DNA from 4 places in the Paenibacillus sp. FSL R7-0272 genome. Region 1 is predicted to be linked to each of the others. Evidence: riboswitches for the same ligand, from Rfam matches in the RefSeq annotation. Region 1 holds a riboswitch; each other region holds the start of a gene.

The links. Region 1 has a riboswitch for cyclic di-AMP ahead of MKY23_RS06750 (hypothetical protein). Riboswitches for the same ligand answer to the same signal wherever they lie in the genome.
Region 2: linked by a shared signal. The riboswitch ahead of MKY23_RS00140 (3D domain-containing protein) and the one ahead of MKY23_RS06750 (hypothetical protein) in region 1 are both predicted to bind cyclic di-AMP.
Region 3: linked by a shared signal. The riboswitch ahead of MKY23_RS10140 (C40 family peptidase) and the one ahead of MKY23_RS06750 (hypothetical protein) in region 1 are both predicted to bind cyclic di-AMP.
Region 4: linked by a shared signal. The riboswitch ahead of MKY23_RS16225 (3D domain-containing protein) and the one ahead of MKY23_RS06750 (hypothetical protein) in region 1 are both predicted to bind cyclic di-AMP.

Annotation. Positions count from the first base shown of each region.
Region 1 covers NZ_CP150221.1:1,566,730-1,569,849, reverse strand. The annotation lists gene MKY23_RS06755 (HAD family hydrolase) at 165-863, opposite strand; gene MKY23_RS06750 (hypothetical protein) at 1,021-1,449, opposite strand; cyclic di-AMP (ydaO/yuaA leader) riboswitch at 1,567-1,742, opposite strand; gene MKY23_RS06745 (glutathione peroxidase) at 2,122-2,601, shown strand; tRNA gene MKY23_RS06740 (tRNA-Leu) at 2,808-2,890, opposite strand.
Region 2 covers NZ_CP150221.1:30,316-33,435, reverse strand. The annotation lists gene rsmA (16S rRNA (adenine(1518)-N(6)/adenine(1519)-N(6))-dimethyltransferase RsmA) at 1-104, opposite strand, end outside; gene rnmV (ribonuclease M5) at 118-663, opposite strand; gene MKY23_RS00140 (3D domain-containing protein) at 819-2,003, opposite strand; cyclic di-AMP (ydaO/yuaA leader) riboswitch at 2,273-2,526, opposite strand; gene MKY23_RS00135 (TatD family hydrolase) at 2,768-3,120, opposite strand, start outside.
Region 3 covers NZ_CP150221.1:2,269,012-2,272,131, forward strand. The annotation lists gene MKY23_RS10130 (carboxymuconolactone decarboxylase family protein) at 36-365, shown strand; gene MKY23_RS10135 (hypothetical protein) at 418-1,116, opposite strand; gene MKY23_RS10140 (C40 family peptidase) at 1,241-1,705, opposite strand; cyclic di-AMP (ydaO/yuaA leader) riboswitch at 1,711-1,842, opposite strand; gene pelA (pectate lyase) at 2,218-3,120, shown strand, end outside.
Region 4 covers NZ_CP150221.1:3,676,772-3,679,891, forward strand. The annotation lists gene MKY23_RS16215 (hypothetical protein) at 1-48, opposite strand, end outside; gene MKY23_RS16220 (polysaccharide deacetylase family protein) at 203-1,021, shown strand; gene MKY23_RS16225 (3D domain-containing protein) at 1,153-1,824, opposite strand; cyclic di-AMP (ydaO/yuaA leader) riboswitch at 1,827-2,023, opposite strand; gene MKY23_RS16230 (amino acid ABC transporter ATP-binding protein) at 2,209-2,931, opposite strand; gene MKY23_RS16235 (ABC transporter substrate-binding protein/permease) at 2,918-3,120, opposite strand, start outside.

The sequences.
Region 1 (3,120 bases):
CTGTCCTCTACGTTTATGTGTAAAAAGGAATTCAACTTATATAATTCCGTAATAAAAAAGGCTGATGTGCCACAGTGGGGGGCACATCAGCCTTTTGGTGTCTTTGAGTTGTTAAGCCACTCCAGACACAAAAAATCTGTAATCCGATCTCATCTAGCAGATCATTATATAGATTTGCCTGCATCCACATCCGGTATAAGCAGGGGCAAAAGTTCATCCAGCGATTCAACCGTCCAGTCTGCACGCTCGCCATCCGAAAGCTCTGGCTGGAACCTTCCGTACCCTTGCAAAATACGAATGGTGCGTAAGCCTAAACTACGTGCTGGCATAATATCATTATCAATTCGATCTCCAATCATAACCGCTTCTTCGGGCGCGCATCCAGCTTGCTTCAGAGCAACCGCATACAACTCCGGATCAGGCTTGGACACTCCTTCTTCTGCCGAACAGGCCAGGACATGGACATATTTACGAAGTCCGTAACTCTCCAGCCTTGCTTCAGTCCCAGGGCTCTGATTCGCAATGATGCCAATACGATAGTGATGCGAAAGCTGTTCAAGCACCTTGGTTGCAGAAGGAAACGGTTGCTCCAATTCTTTATGGAATTTCAGCTTGTCCTGAATCTGAATGCGGTGATCTTCATCATGAATATATGTACGTATGGCCACTTTCATGGGCCACTGTTCATAATTACAGTAACAGGTAGCAAACAGTTCTCTTACCGCCTCAATCTTTACTGGATAGCCATAATCATTCGCTTCCCGAACGAACTGCCCAATAATATCATCTACTGGCTCCCATTCGTCCACCAGCGTATCCCCCACATCAAAAAACAACCACTTCAATCCGGCAATATCCGGCACGCTGATTCCTCCTCGTAAGCTACAGGTTATCCCTCGCTTCTATACTACCGTACTGTTTCCATAAAAAAAGAAGACCCACGACAAGCATGAGTCTCCTCAAATTCCGTTAGTCTATACCTGCAATTATAACAGGCGTCTTACCTTGGATCAATGTCAATCACAAGCTGCTCACTTCAGCTTCCGGTTTATTGCAGCTATTAAGAAGGAACCCAACTTCTCCATTCAGTGAATACACAATTTTATCCGCGCCCATTCCACGATAAATCCCTTTAGGATGGCTCTGCTCCGTGATCACACACAAGGACTTCGATGTCCAGGAGCGACAAATTTGAAGATAGCGGCATGTCAAGTTCAGACTGTTCTCAAAAATAAATACATTGCCTACACTGCCTTGCGGCAAAAACCATTTCTCAGCAGCTGCTGTATTCATACGGATGACGTGTTCTACGCCAAGACGGCGAAGTTTGCGCTCCTCATCAGCACTGTTCGTCAGAACGGCAAATGGCATTTTTTTATACATCAGCAATTTCACAAATTTACGTCCTGCTTCATTTGGAGCGGTTACCAAAATCATCTCTTTATCCATTCTTCGTTCCTCCCTTGGCGTGAAAAGACAACAAAAAAGAAGCGTGGGGACCAAGGCCTCCGAAACGCTTCTTAAATAATCCATGACGAAAGCGCCATGAACCAGCGTGCGGTTTGTTGCCTCTCCCTTTAACGCTTACGAGGTTAGCTGACGGATTCGGGCGCGAGAGTCGCCCTATTTCCGGCTTTCACCGAAAAATTCACCCCATGAATGTCCGCTGCTGTCATACAGCCCATTCTGTTGGTTCCCCCGTTTTCCATCCACAATGAATGGAAACTCAGCGATTAAAACATCGTTCGTAAATCTTCATTATAAGACCGATCGATATTATCGTTTGTTTCGTTTTTCAGGTACAATTTAATTAAAATTCAAATTACGCTATGAATCATACACCCCGTGCCATGATCATGTAAAGTGCATACAGATCACCGAATCGCCAGATTTCCGGCAATAACCACCTATAATAACGCTTACAATGAGGTCATACGCTATCCTTCTCTTCCAAGCTATCTAATTCTCAACCGCACAAAAATTGATTCATGTATTTCTCATCCATTTTGGATTCCAGCAGGCGAATGGTTATAACAACGCTAAATCCAAATAAGTTTTGCATTATTTAATTGCTTAAAATATAATAAGTATATTAAGAATAACAGGATGGAGGCGTTCCCCATGTCAGTCTATGATTACAAAGTAAACACCCTTCGCGGACAAGAGATTGAGATGTCCCAATATCGCGGCAAAGTGTTGTTAATCGTGAATACCGCAAGCCAGTGCGGTCTCACCCCTCAATTCAAGGGTTTGCAAGAACTTCAGGATAAATTCCAGGATGCTCCGTTTGAAGTGCTTGGATTCCCAAGCAACCAATTCGCGCAGGAGAAGGGTTCTTCCGATGATATTGCTGAGTTTTGCCAGATGAATTATGGTGTAAGCTTCCCGATGTTTGAGAAAATTGACGTCAATGGTTCCAGCGCTCATCCGCTCTTCCAGCACATTTCTAAAGAAGCACCAGGCTTGCTCGGCTCCAAAGCAATAAAATGGAACTTCACCAAATTCCTTGTCGATCAGGACGGTAAAGTTGTGAAACGATATGCTCCGCAGACTACACCGGACAAAATCGAAGAGGATATTCAGAAGCTGATTAACCAATAAATGTAGACTTTCGAACAAACATATAAACAAAAACAAGCCACCTATAAAGCAAAGAGCCAGACACTGCTCAAGCTTTTGGGCGGCTTTTTTGCGTTCTCTCTTTTAACACATGCCCTCATCCTGAATAATTCGCCCTTGTTTGCTATATGAAAACAAAAAAAGAAGCTCTCCATCACGGAAAGCTTCTCTCGTAAATCTTCATATAATGCGGTCGAGAGGACTCGAACCTCCACGGGCATACGCCCACTACCCCCTCAAGATAGCGTGTCTGCCATTCCACCACGACCGCATGTCGTAAATTATCGGCAACAGAATTGATTATACCGGATTCTTAAACAAATGTAAAGTCCTTATTAATCACTTTATGAATGACATTTTACTACAACCGGCTTTACTCTAAATTGATAACAGTTCTTCTTCCCTTCCTATTCCACACCTCTTGCAAAATTCAGTCATATTTCCTCGAAAATTACATATCATTAATCTGATTCGGCAAAAGGCCAAAGGGACTTTAGACAT
Region 2 (3,120 bases), 1.5 Mb from region 1:
TCGATCAAGAAGTTCTGACCCAGACTTTTTTTGAAAGAGAATCCATGCTTTTGAATAATTTCTTTGGTACGTTTGGGTGTTGCTATTTCAATGGTTTGCTCCATATCCTTCATATGCTCACATTCCTTCACGTTCGATTTGCGCTAATGCAGTGGAGAACTCTTCTCTTGTAATCTGAAATACACTCAGCCGTTTATGGAACTGCTTGCCGTTACAATACCCGATACCAAGCAGATTACCCATCTCCATACGTCGTGCGGCTGCTTGTGGGTGTATAATCAATCCTGCTTCAATGAGGTCCTCCCAATCGATTAGACTAGGTGCGCCCTCATAGGATGTGTGTACGCGAGCAAGTGCATGACGAATTGCTTCCGGTGAAGCATTCTCTACTCCGATATCTCCTTTACGCGTTGCATCCGCTTCTGGTATGAAGGCATGTTTGCAACCAGGAACCTTATTGGCAATAATTTTACGGATACGCTCTCCCGCATGATCCGGATCCGTCAGGATAATGACGCCACGTCTCTCTTGAGCAAGTGCAATTCGCTTCAGAATACGCTGATTAATGGCAGAGCCTCCGGTTTCAATCGTATCCGCTTCGACCGCCCGACGAATCGCTACCGTGTCGTCACGACCCTCCACAACAATCACTTCTTTTATCATGTTCCTTTTCTTCCTTTCTAACGCAAAAAGAAGAGGAATATCCTCTTCTCTGCCAAACGGCGGAGGAGACTGAATTCAGACCCCTCCGCCGCATATTCCGCATGAATCATTCATGCAACTATTTTATAGCATTCCCATTTCAAAGTAAAACGATTTTAGTTCGCTTCCGGCTTAACTGGACCAATCACATAGACCGTTTTGCCTTTTTTACGTCCGAAATTCAGGGCGTGCTTCACACTGTCGTAATAAACGTCAATTTTGTTGCCTTTAATAGCGCCGCCTGTATCTTCCGCACGACGGAAGCCGAGGCCCTCAATGTATACCCACCAGCCGATTGGAATGACCTTGGGATCAACTGCAATGGTGCGCCCCTCCGTTACACGAGTACCGGAAGCTGTTTTTGTACCAATACCCGGCTCTTCAGAAGAGTAGGCTGTCATCGATACATTTTTCAAAACTTTAGAGTATTTAAAAGAATTCCCGGAGACCGTAATCACCTTGCTGCCCGAGGCAGATGTTTTCTTCGAGTTCGTTGTTACAGCTTTTTTGGTCGTTGAAGTTTTGGCAGATACCAATTGAACCTCAGGTTCCTTCACAACCGGCTTAGCCTTCGTACCTACCGCAATCACTTTATCTACACGATTGGTGGCGACCGTTTTACCTACCACTTTTTTGGAGACGAGTTCTCCATCTTGAAATACCTTTTCGATATGTTGCACAATTGTGCCTTCCTTGCCTTTCACTACAACACGGTTATCCCCTTGGAACAAACTTGGGTCTGCCGTTTTCACAACCTTGTAAGCAATCGGTTGTTTCACATCCACTGTATGCTTTGTTACACGCACTACACGAATCTTCATATCCGCTTTAATTGCGGTTCCGAGCGCTGGATACACTTTATCATGATCTTCAACTTGAATACCTGATTGCTGAATTACACCCTGTACCGATGAATCGGTTGTATAAAGAGTCTTGGTGTCTCCGTCTGCCGTGATTTTAACTGGAACGGCCCGCTCAATAACGATTCGGTCTCCGTCGGTAATCGCCCCATTCATGGGCATGGATACCTTGTCGTGAGGGCTGACTGTGATTGACTGCTCCTCCAGCATTTCCTGAAGCATTCCTGTACGAGTCTCTACCACTTGAGCTTTGCCGTCAATAACCAGTGAAACCTGCTTCCCGGCCTGACCGTAAACGACTAACAAGATCATGATTGCAAGCGCAATTGAGAATATCGCGATCAATGCCATTTGACGCAAGTTCTCATGCTTCCACCGCAACGCGAAAGACTTACTGGATGATCGTGACTCATGGGTCTCTTCTGGTTGGAATATGCCCACTTCTCCGTCCTCCTTCATAGCCTCGCCGTCTAAAGTAATGCATGATGTCTTTGACGCGACTATAACAATTTTTCTACAGAACACAGATCAGAGATAATGACCGGTTCTGCACCATGAACCCCTCTTCGCAACATGATGTCATCCTCCTGAATACATACCGTATGATGACAATATTTCTTTTATTCAAAACAAAAAAAGCCAAAGAAAGAGTGTAAGAGACCCTTTCGTGGCTTCCGAATGATTTTGAATATCGGAAATTCATGCACGAGGTTGCCTCTCTTTTTCCGCTTGCGAGGTTAGCTGTCGGGTTCGGGCGAAAGAGAGCCGCCCTATCTTAGGTCACCCGCTCATGGCGGACGCCCTTGAATTCACCCCGAGACCCAAAGAAGAAATCAAATACGGCTTCGCAGAACATTCCGCTGCTTTTGGGTCAGCGAACGATGCGCACCGGCTAGAATCACCGATGTTTAAGCCCTATTGGTTCCCCCGCTCTCCGTTAACGGAGACTCAGCGAGATTGATTCATGAAAGTAATGTTGTCTCATCGGAAAGTGTCCCTTTGTTCATCCCCCGAACATCTGTCCAATTTTCCGCGCAACAATTCACTGAAAAGATGATATCCTGTTTTGATGCATGTTGTAAAGCGCGGATCAAGTACGTTTTTCTAAATATTTGGTTAAAATATTGTAATATTCTGCAATTATTCGAAACAAAGAGCAAATTACCTCTCTCTATCTCCCTTTTTCACCCGATTTACTCGTTTTCTTATTGAATCCCAAATCGTTCCATGGCATTTTTGGTGGTAATTGCAGCAATTTCCTCTACCGAAATGCCTTTAATTTCCGCAGCTGCTTCAGCAACCAGACGTACATGCGCTGTCTCATTTCGTTTTCCACGATAAGGATGAGGTGTAAGATACGGGGAGTCCGTTTCTAAGAAAAATCGATCCATCGGAACCTTGGCGAGCACCTCTTTCGGTTGCTTGGCATTTTTGAAAGTGACCGGTCCTCCGAAGGACAGATGGAACCCTAAATCCAGACACATTTTCGCCGTTTCCCAGCTACCGGAGAAAGAATGCATCACACCTCCAACCTCACCAGCCTTCTCCTCACGTAAAA
Region 3 (3,120 bases), 700 kb from region 1:
GCTGTATTTACAGCCGAAAGGGTGTGTTGCAAGTCATGACATTGATGAATGATAAAGTTCATGCGTATAAGGATCAGATTGGCGCATTAAGCGACGTTCTCCCGGATGTGGTGAAATCATATCATGAGTTTACGGGAGAGTGCTTCCAGCCGGGTGTGCTTGACGCCAAAACCAAGCAGTTAATTGCGCTAGGTATCGGTTTGTTTGCTAATAACGAAGTGTGCACGTTCTATCATGTGGAGGAAGCCCGGTCCAAGGGAGCGACCGATCAGGAGATCATGGAGACGGTAGCTGTTGCTGGTGCAGTGGGCGGCGGACATGCTCTGTCACAGGGAGCAATGAGGGTGCAGAAGGCGCTCCATTAGTGGATGAAGCAAAAGGTCATACCGCTCTTTTATAGAGCGGTATGACCTTTTTTTAAAGTTCATCATTACTTTCTTTACTGTTTGATTTCTTGTTGTACTTGTCTACATCTGCAAATTGCTCCATGATGGAGTATTTTGCACTATACATTATTCTGGATCTTCCTGTGTCATATTCGATGTTTGAGCGATCATTTTCCCAAAGATAAATAAGGGAGTTAGCAAAGGTTTCGATCTTCGGCTCACCATATTTCTGAGTAAGCTCTGCGAGGATTTCATCGGATTCTTGGCTGCTTAACGTGTCAAAATGATAAAATGCCTGTCGCAGTAAGAAGTCATCCAATGGATATGAACTTGCTGCAGTTTTCATTTCTTCTATTCTCTGATCCATAAGCTTGTAAATTTCTTCTTTCCTTGATTCTGTCGTTTCTGGATTTTCCAATTCCTTAAGCAATGTATTACTTTCGTTCATTAGATCCTGGCGGCTTGTATTATCTAAAAGATCAATAAAAACGTATGTAGCGTCAGCTTTTTTACCAAGAACAATTAGATTAGAGTATGTAATGCTTTTTTCATGTTCATAAAAGTTGTCCTCTTCATAAGTAGCGTTCCCATTCTTTTTTTCAGTTGAAATGACCTTGTCGATCTTGGTGCCCCAAGAAAAATCTCGAAAATCGTTTGCATTCCCGTTACTGCAACCTAGGATTGTGAATACTAAAGCAGCAAAACTTAAAACGAACATCATCTTCTTCATTTTTTGTCTGTTCTCCTTTCATGTCCTTAAATATTTTACAGGATTTGAGGGAAGCAATTGAAGACAAAAAATGGATATAAAAAAGAAGCACCTTTGTGGCTGCTTCTTTCTTTAACATGTAGCATTAAAGTTTACCCAACATTTTGTTGTACATAAATTGACCTGTCACCCGTCTTGCGGTTACATAACGATCATTGAAATACGGATTGGACAACTTGGTGATGCTGACACCTTTGCTGCTGGAGGCATGTGCGAATTGACCTCCACCGATGTATACTCCTGTATGTGAGATGCCTCTACCTGTTGTGTTGAAGAAGACCAGATCTCCTGTACGAATGCTTGCTTTGGAGACAGGTGTTCCGGCTTTCGCTTGTTGTTGCGACGTGCGAGGGAGCTCAATGCTATATTTGTTGAAAAGATATCTCATAAACCCGGAACAATCGAAGCCGGCCATGGTTGTGCCGCCCCATTTGTACGGGATGCCTGTCATATTGTTAACCATCGTATTAATTGTGCTTGCCTCTGTGCTTGTTGCCCCGGATGTAAATAGTACAGCAGCCCCAAAAATGGAAATAATCAGTTTTTTCAAAATCAATGTTCTCCCTTCGATGCCTACGGAGTTAGCTAAGGGTTCGGTAGAAGGTTCCCTATATTTCCTATGTATAAGAATAATTCACCCAAAATGGTTCCCCCGTTTTCAATCCTGAAACTCGGCAAATGAATAATTAAGTTTTTGTAACTATTTGAAACTATATTGCATAAATGCGTAATTGTCAAACCTGTTTAAAGGTGTTCATTTAGCCTCAATGTTAGCGGAATTATCGATTTTAGTTATCATTTTGTTGAAATTAGGGAGTTAAAGATTACAAAAAAGTCATTTGTGTTTCATATGAGAGAACTTGGATAATAAACAAGATTGTTATGAGCTAAAAAGGAAACCATTCTGTTTAACAAATTTTTTTGGTTTGTTGCATATATTGACAAAAATATATTTATTGCATATTATAACCATATTAAATACATAATTTGTATTTAAATTGTTTTCATTGGAATATATGTGATATAAGTAATCAAATTTGTAAATGGGGAGAGTGTTGTCGAGTGAAAGCAAAAAAATTAGTAACATTTGTACTGGCGTGTTCTATGGTATTCTCCGTAGCGGGAATGGCTATCCTTCCTGTACCGACCGTATCGGCTGCTGATGCTTCCGGTACAACGGCGAGTATGTCTGATATCTTAAAGAATCAGCGCCCCGATGGAGGCTGGAGAAAAGATTACAGTCAGACGTCAGGTGAATGGGCCAAATCAACGATCGATAACAAAGCTACATACTCAGAAATCAGAAGGCTAGCAAGTGAATTCAAAAAAACAAATGATCCGCGATACTCTGCTGCAGCGGTCAAGGGCATCAACTTTTTGCTTAATATGCAGTACTCCAATGGGGGTTGGCCTCAAGTCTATCAAAGTTCCGGCTATCATAAACATATTACCTATAATGATGATGCGATGATTAATGTGCTGTACATGCTTGATGAAGTCGCAGGACGTAAGGGGAACTTCTCCTTTATCGACAGTTCTCTTGCAAATCGTAGTAAAAATGCAGTTTCCAAAGGAGTCGATGCTATCCTGAATACCCAGGTGGTATCGGGTGGGAAGTTAACGGCTTGGGGACAACAGCATGATTCCAGTTCACTTAGACCTGCGGGAGCCAGAATCTATGAAGTGCCTTCATTAACTGCAGGTGAAAGCGTAAACATTGTGAAGTTTCTGAAAACGAGACCGGCTAATTCAAGAATTACTGCATCTATCAAAGGTGCCGAAGCCTGGTTTAATAAAGTGAAAATTACAGGATATCGGTATGAGAGAGCGAATGGGGATAGCCGAATTATTGCTGATTCCAGTGCATCACCGATTTGGGCACGTTTCTATGAACTCGGTACGGACAAACCGATCTTTGTGGGACGTGATGGCGTTGTGAAATATAAGCTGAGCGATATAGAAAAG
Region 4 (3,120 bases), 2.1 Mb from region 1:
TGCCTCAAAAACCTCTAAACGAATGGATTTCAAATCATATGTACTCATCGTCTCTCCACCTATCCTTCTCTATATGTTATATATGGTGGAATTATGCCTTTCATGACCTGATGATGCAATGAAACTTCTCACACACGCATAAAAGAAACAGGCAACGGGCATACCATAGAGAACGCAATTTTGGAAAAAGGAGGCCGTTAACATGCGAATACGCCTCGTCATGCTCGCACTCGTTACTATTATATGCTCTGGGGTTTATACAGCTCCTTTAGCCCCTGCGCCTGTGTCTGCTGCTTCATCTGAGGAACCTTCTTCAACCCTCAGTGATACACCGGCGTCTGGGTCAGATGTTAAAGAAGAACAGTTGACTCTAGGTCAACTTCGTCAAAAATACGCGGATACGTTCAAAACCAATGGCCCTTCCACCAAACAAGTTGCGCTGACTTTTGATGATGTACCTGATCCAAGATTTACACCGCAGGTACTTGATGTATTAAAAAAATATAAGGTTCGTGCTACTTTTTTTGTTGTTGGCAGCCGTGCGGAGAAACACCCGGACTTGGTGAAACGGATGGTGAAAGAAGGACATATCGTTGGCAATCACAGCTACAATCATCCTGAATTCAGCAAATTATCAATGACTGCCTTTCGCAAACAAATACTACATACCGGCGATATCATTCACCGCCTGACGGGGTATACGCCCAAAATGATTCGTCCTCCGTATGGGGACATTAACGAAGAACAGTTGAGATGGGCTGCAAAACAGCATTACAGCATCGTGAATTGGAATGTGGATTCTCTCGATTGGAAGGGACTAGACAAGGAAAAGGTAAAACATAATATTCTCACCGCGGTGAAACCTGGTTCCATCGTATTACAACATGCTGGCGGCGGTACAGGTTCGAACCTGAAAGGTACAGTAGAGGCTTTGCCTGAGGTTATTGAGGAATTGCGAAACCGAGGATATGAATTAGTTACATTGGACGAGATGCTTAAACTGCCAAAAGAGAAACAATAATTGAAAGAACAGGGTGTCCCTCTACGTCGTCATGAATTATGCCTATCATGATTACGCAAGAAAGAACACCCTGTTTATTAATGCTCAATTCAACTTATGACCTCACATCCATAAATGAGAGGGTTTAAGCCTTATTTTAAAATGTACAACTCAATATCCTGAAAACCAAACGAACTAACGAACTGTTTGCTTCCAGGGATAAAGATGTCAATACGATTTCCCTTGATCGCGCTACCTGCATCCAAAGCCGTTGCTACGAAAGCCTGTTTCGGCAATCCAGGGTGTGTATGCCCTGTCACTAATACCTTGGTTCCAAAAGGGATAACCTTGGGATCCACTGCGATTGTGCCGAGTTCGAGCGGGTTGCCAAAATAATCAACGGGGCCCCATCCACCATTCTCGGAAGCATCTGCGGAATACGCTGTTGCTTTAACACTAAGCGTTTTGCTATAGTCGAATGTTTTCCCCCAAGCCTGTACCACTTTATTATCTGTATTCACGTCCAGGCTTGCAGCAGTCACCGTTTTTTCCTGCGACTTCGCTTGAACTGGTGCCGCTTCTACTTTGTTTTCGTTACCTGGGATTGTAATTTTCAAACCACCATAGATGTTATAAGGTGAGATGTCTTTATTCGTTTTAATTAATGTGTTCATATCAACGCCGTATTGCTTGGATAAGGTGAAGAAGGTATCCCCTTCTTTGGCCACATGAACGGAATCCGCGTGAGCCGGAACGGCTTGAATGAATAGAATGGATGTCAGTAGTGCGATGGCTGTTTTGGCTAAACGTTTCTTGTTATGCATGGTCTTCCTCCCTCATGATGCCTGCGAAGTTAGTTGTCGGATTCGGATGGAGGAACCCACCCTATAGGCTGTACGTGACATGCTGAAGCATTATGTATTCCTAATTCACCCCAAGCAGCATATTTCTCAAATCATTAACTATGTCTGCATTGTTACGTCCCCCGCACTTCCGCTTCGGAAGTTTCGGCAGTCTTGAATATATCACAAATTTGTAACCTTAAGCTGTAGTAAATGTTTCCATTTGGCGTTTTAATTCATTTTACAGGTAACAGAAAAGTTACTTTTTCAGCTCTACCTTTTCTGCAAACAACAAAAAAGCGTCACCGGATCTTTCGATCCGATAACGCCGTTATTCATTTGATTCTATATACGGAATGGCATGAATTAAAGTACTTTTGCAAGAAAGTCTCGCGTACGCGGATGTTTTGGCGCACCAAACACTTCATCCGGGGTACCTTCCTCAACGATGACGCCGCCGTCCATGAACAGAATGCGGTCTCCCACCTCACGCGCAAAACCCATCTCATGCGTTACAATGACCATCGTCATTCCGCCTTCAGCAAGCCGTTTCATGACTTCCAATACCTCTCCGACCATCTCCGGATCAAGGGCCGATGTTGGCTCGTCAAACAGCATCACATGCGGCTGCATCGCGAGTGCTCTTGCAATGGCAATCCGTTGCTTTTGACCACCGGACAGCTGGTTAGGATATACATCTTTTTTGTCCGCCAAACCGACTGTCTTCAGGAGATCCTCGGCAATTTTGTTAGCCTCATCCGTGGATTGTTTCTTCACCTTGATTGGAGCAATCGTAATATTTTGCTGAACCGTTTTATGAGGGAACAGATTAAAATGCTGGAACACCATGCCCATCTTCTCACGTGTAGCATTAATGTTATGCTTCGGATCGGTTATCGAAACACCTTCGAAATCGATCTGTCCCGATGATGGCTGTTCCAACAGGTTCAGACAACGCAGAAATGTACTTTTACCCGAACCGGAAGGACCAATAACTACAACAACCTCACCTTTGCCGATCGTTACGTCGATGCCTTTCAGGACATCATTTTTACCATATGATTTGTGTAATTGCCTAACGTCTATCACTTGCACCCAACTTCCTTTCCAATCGTCCGAGCAGCTTGGACAGAATAAATGTCATCACAAAGTAAATGGCTGCCGCAATAATGAACGGGTTCAGACCCTGGAATGTGAGATTTTTGACTACACTTGCTTGATACATAATATCCACCATACCGATGACCGAAATAATGGATGATTCTTTAATGATCGTTA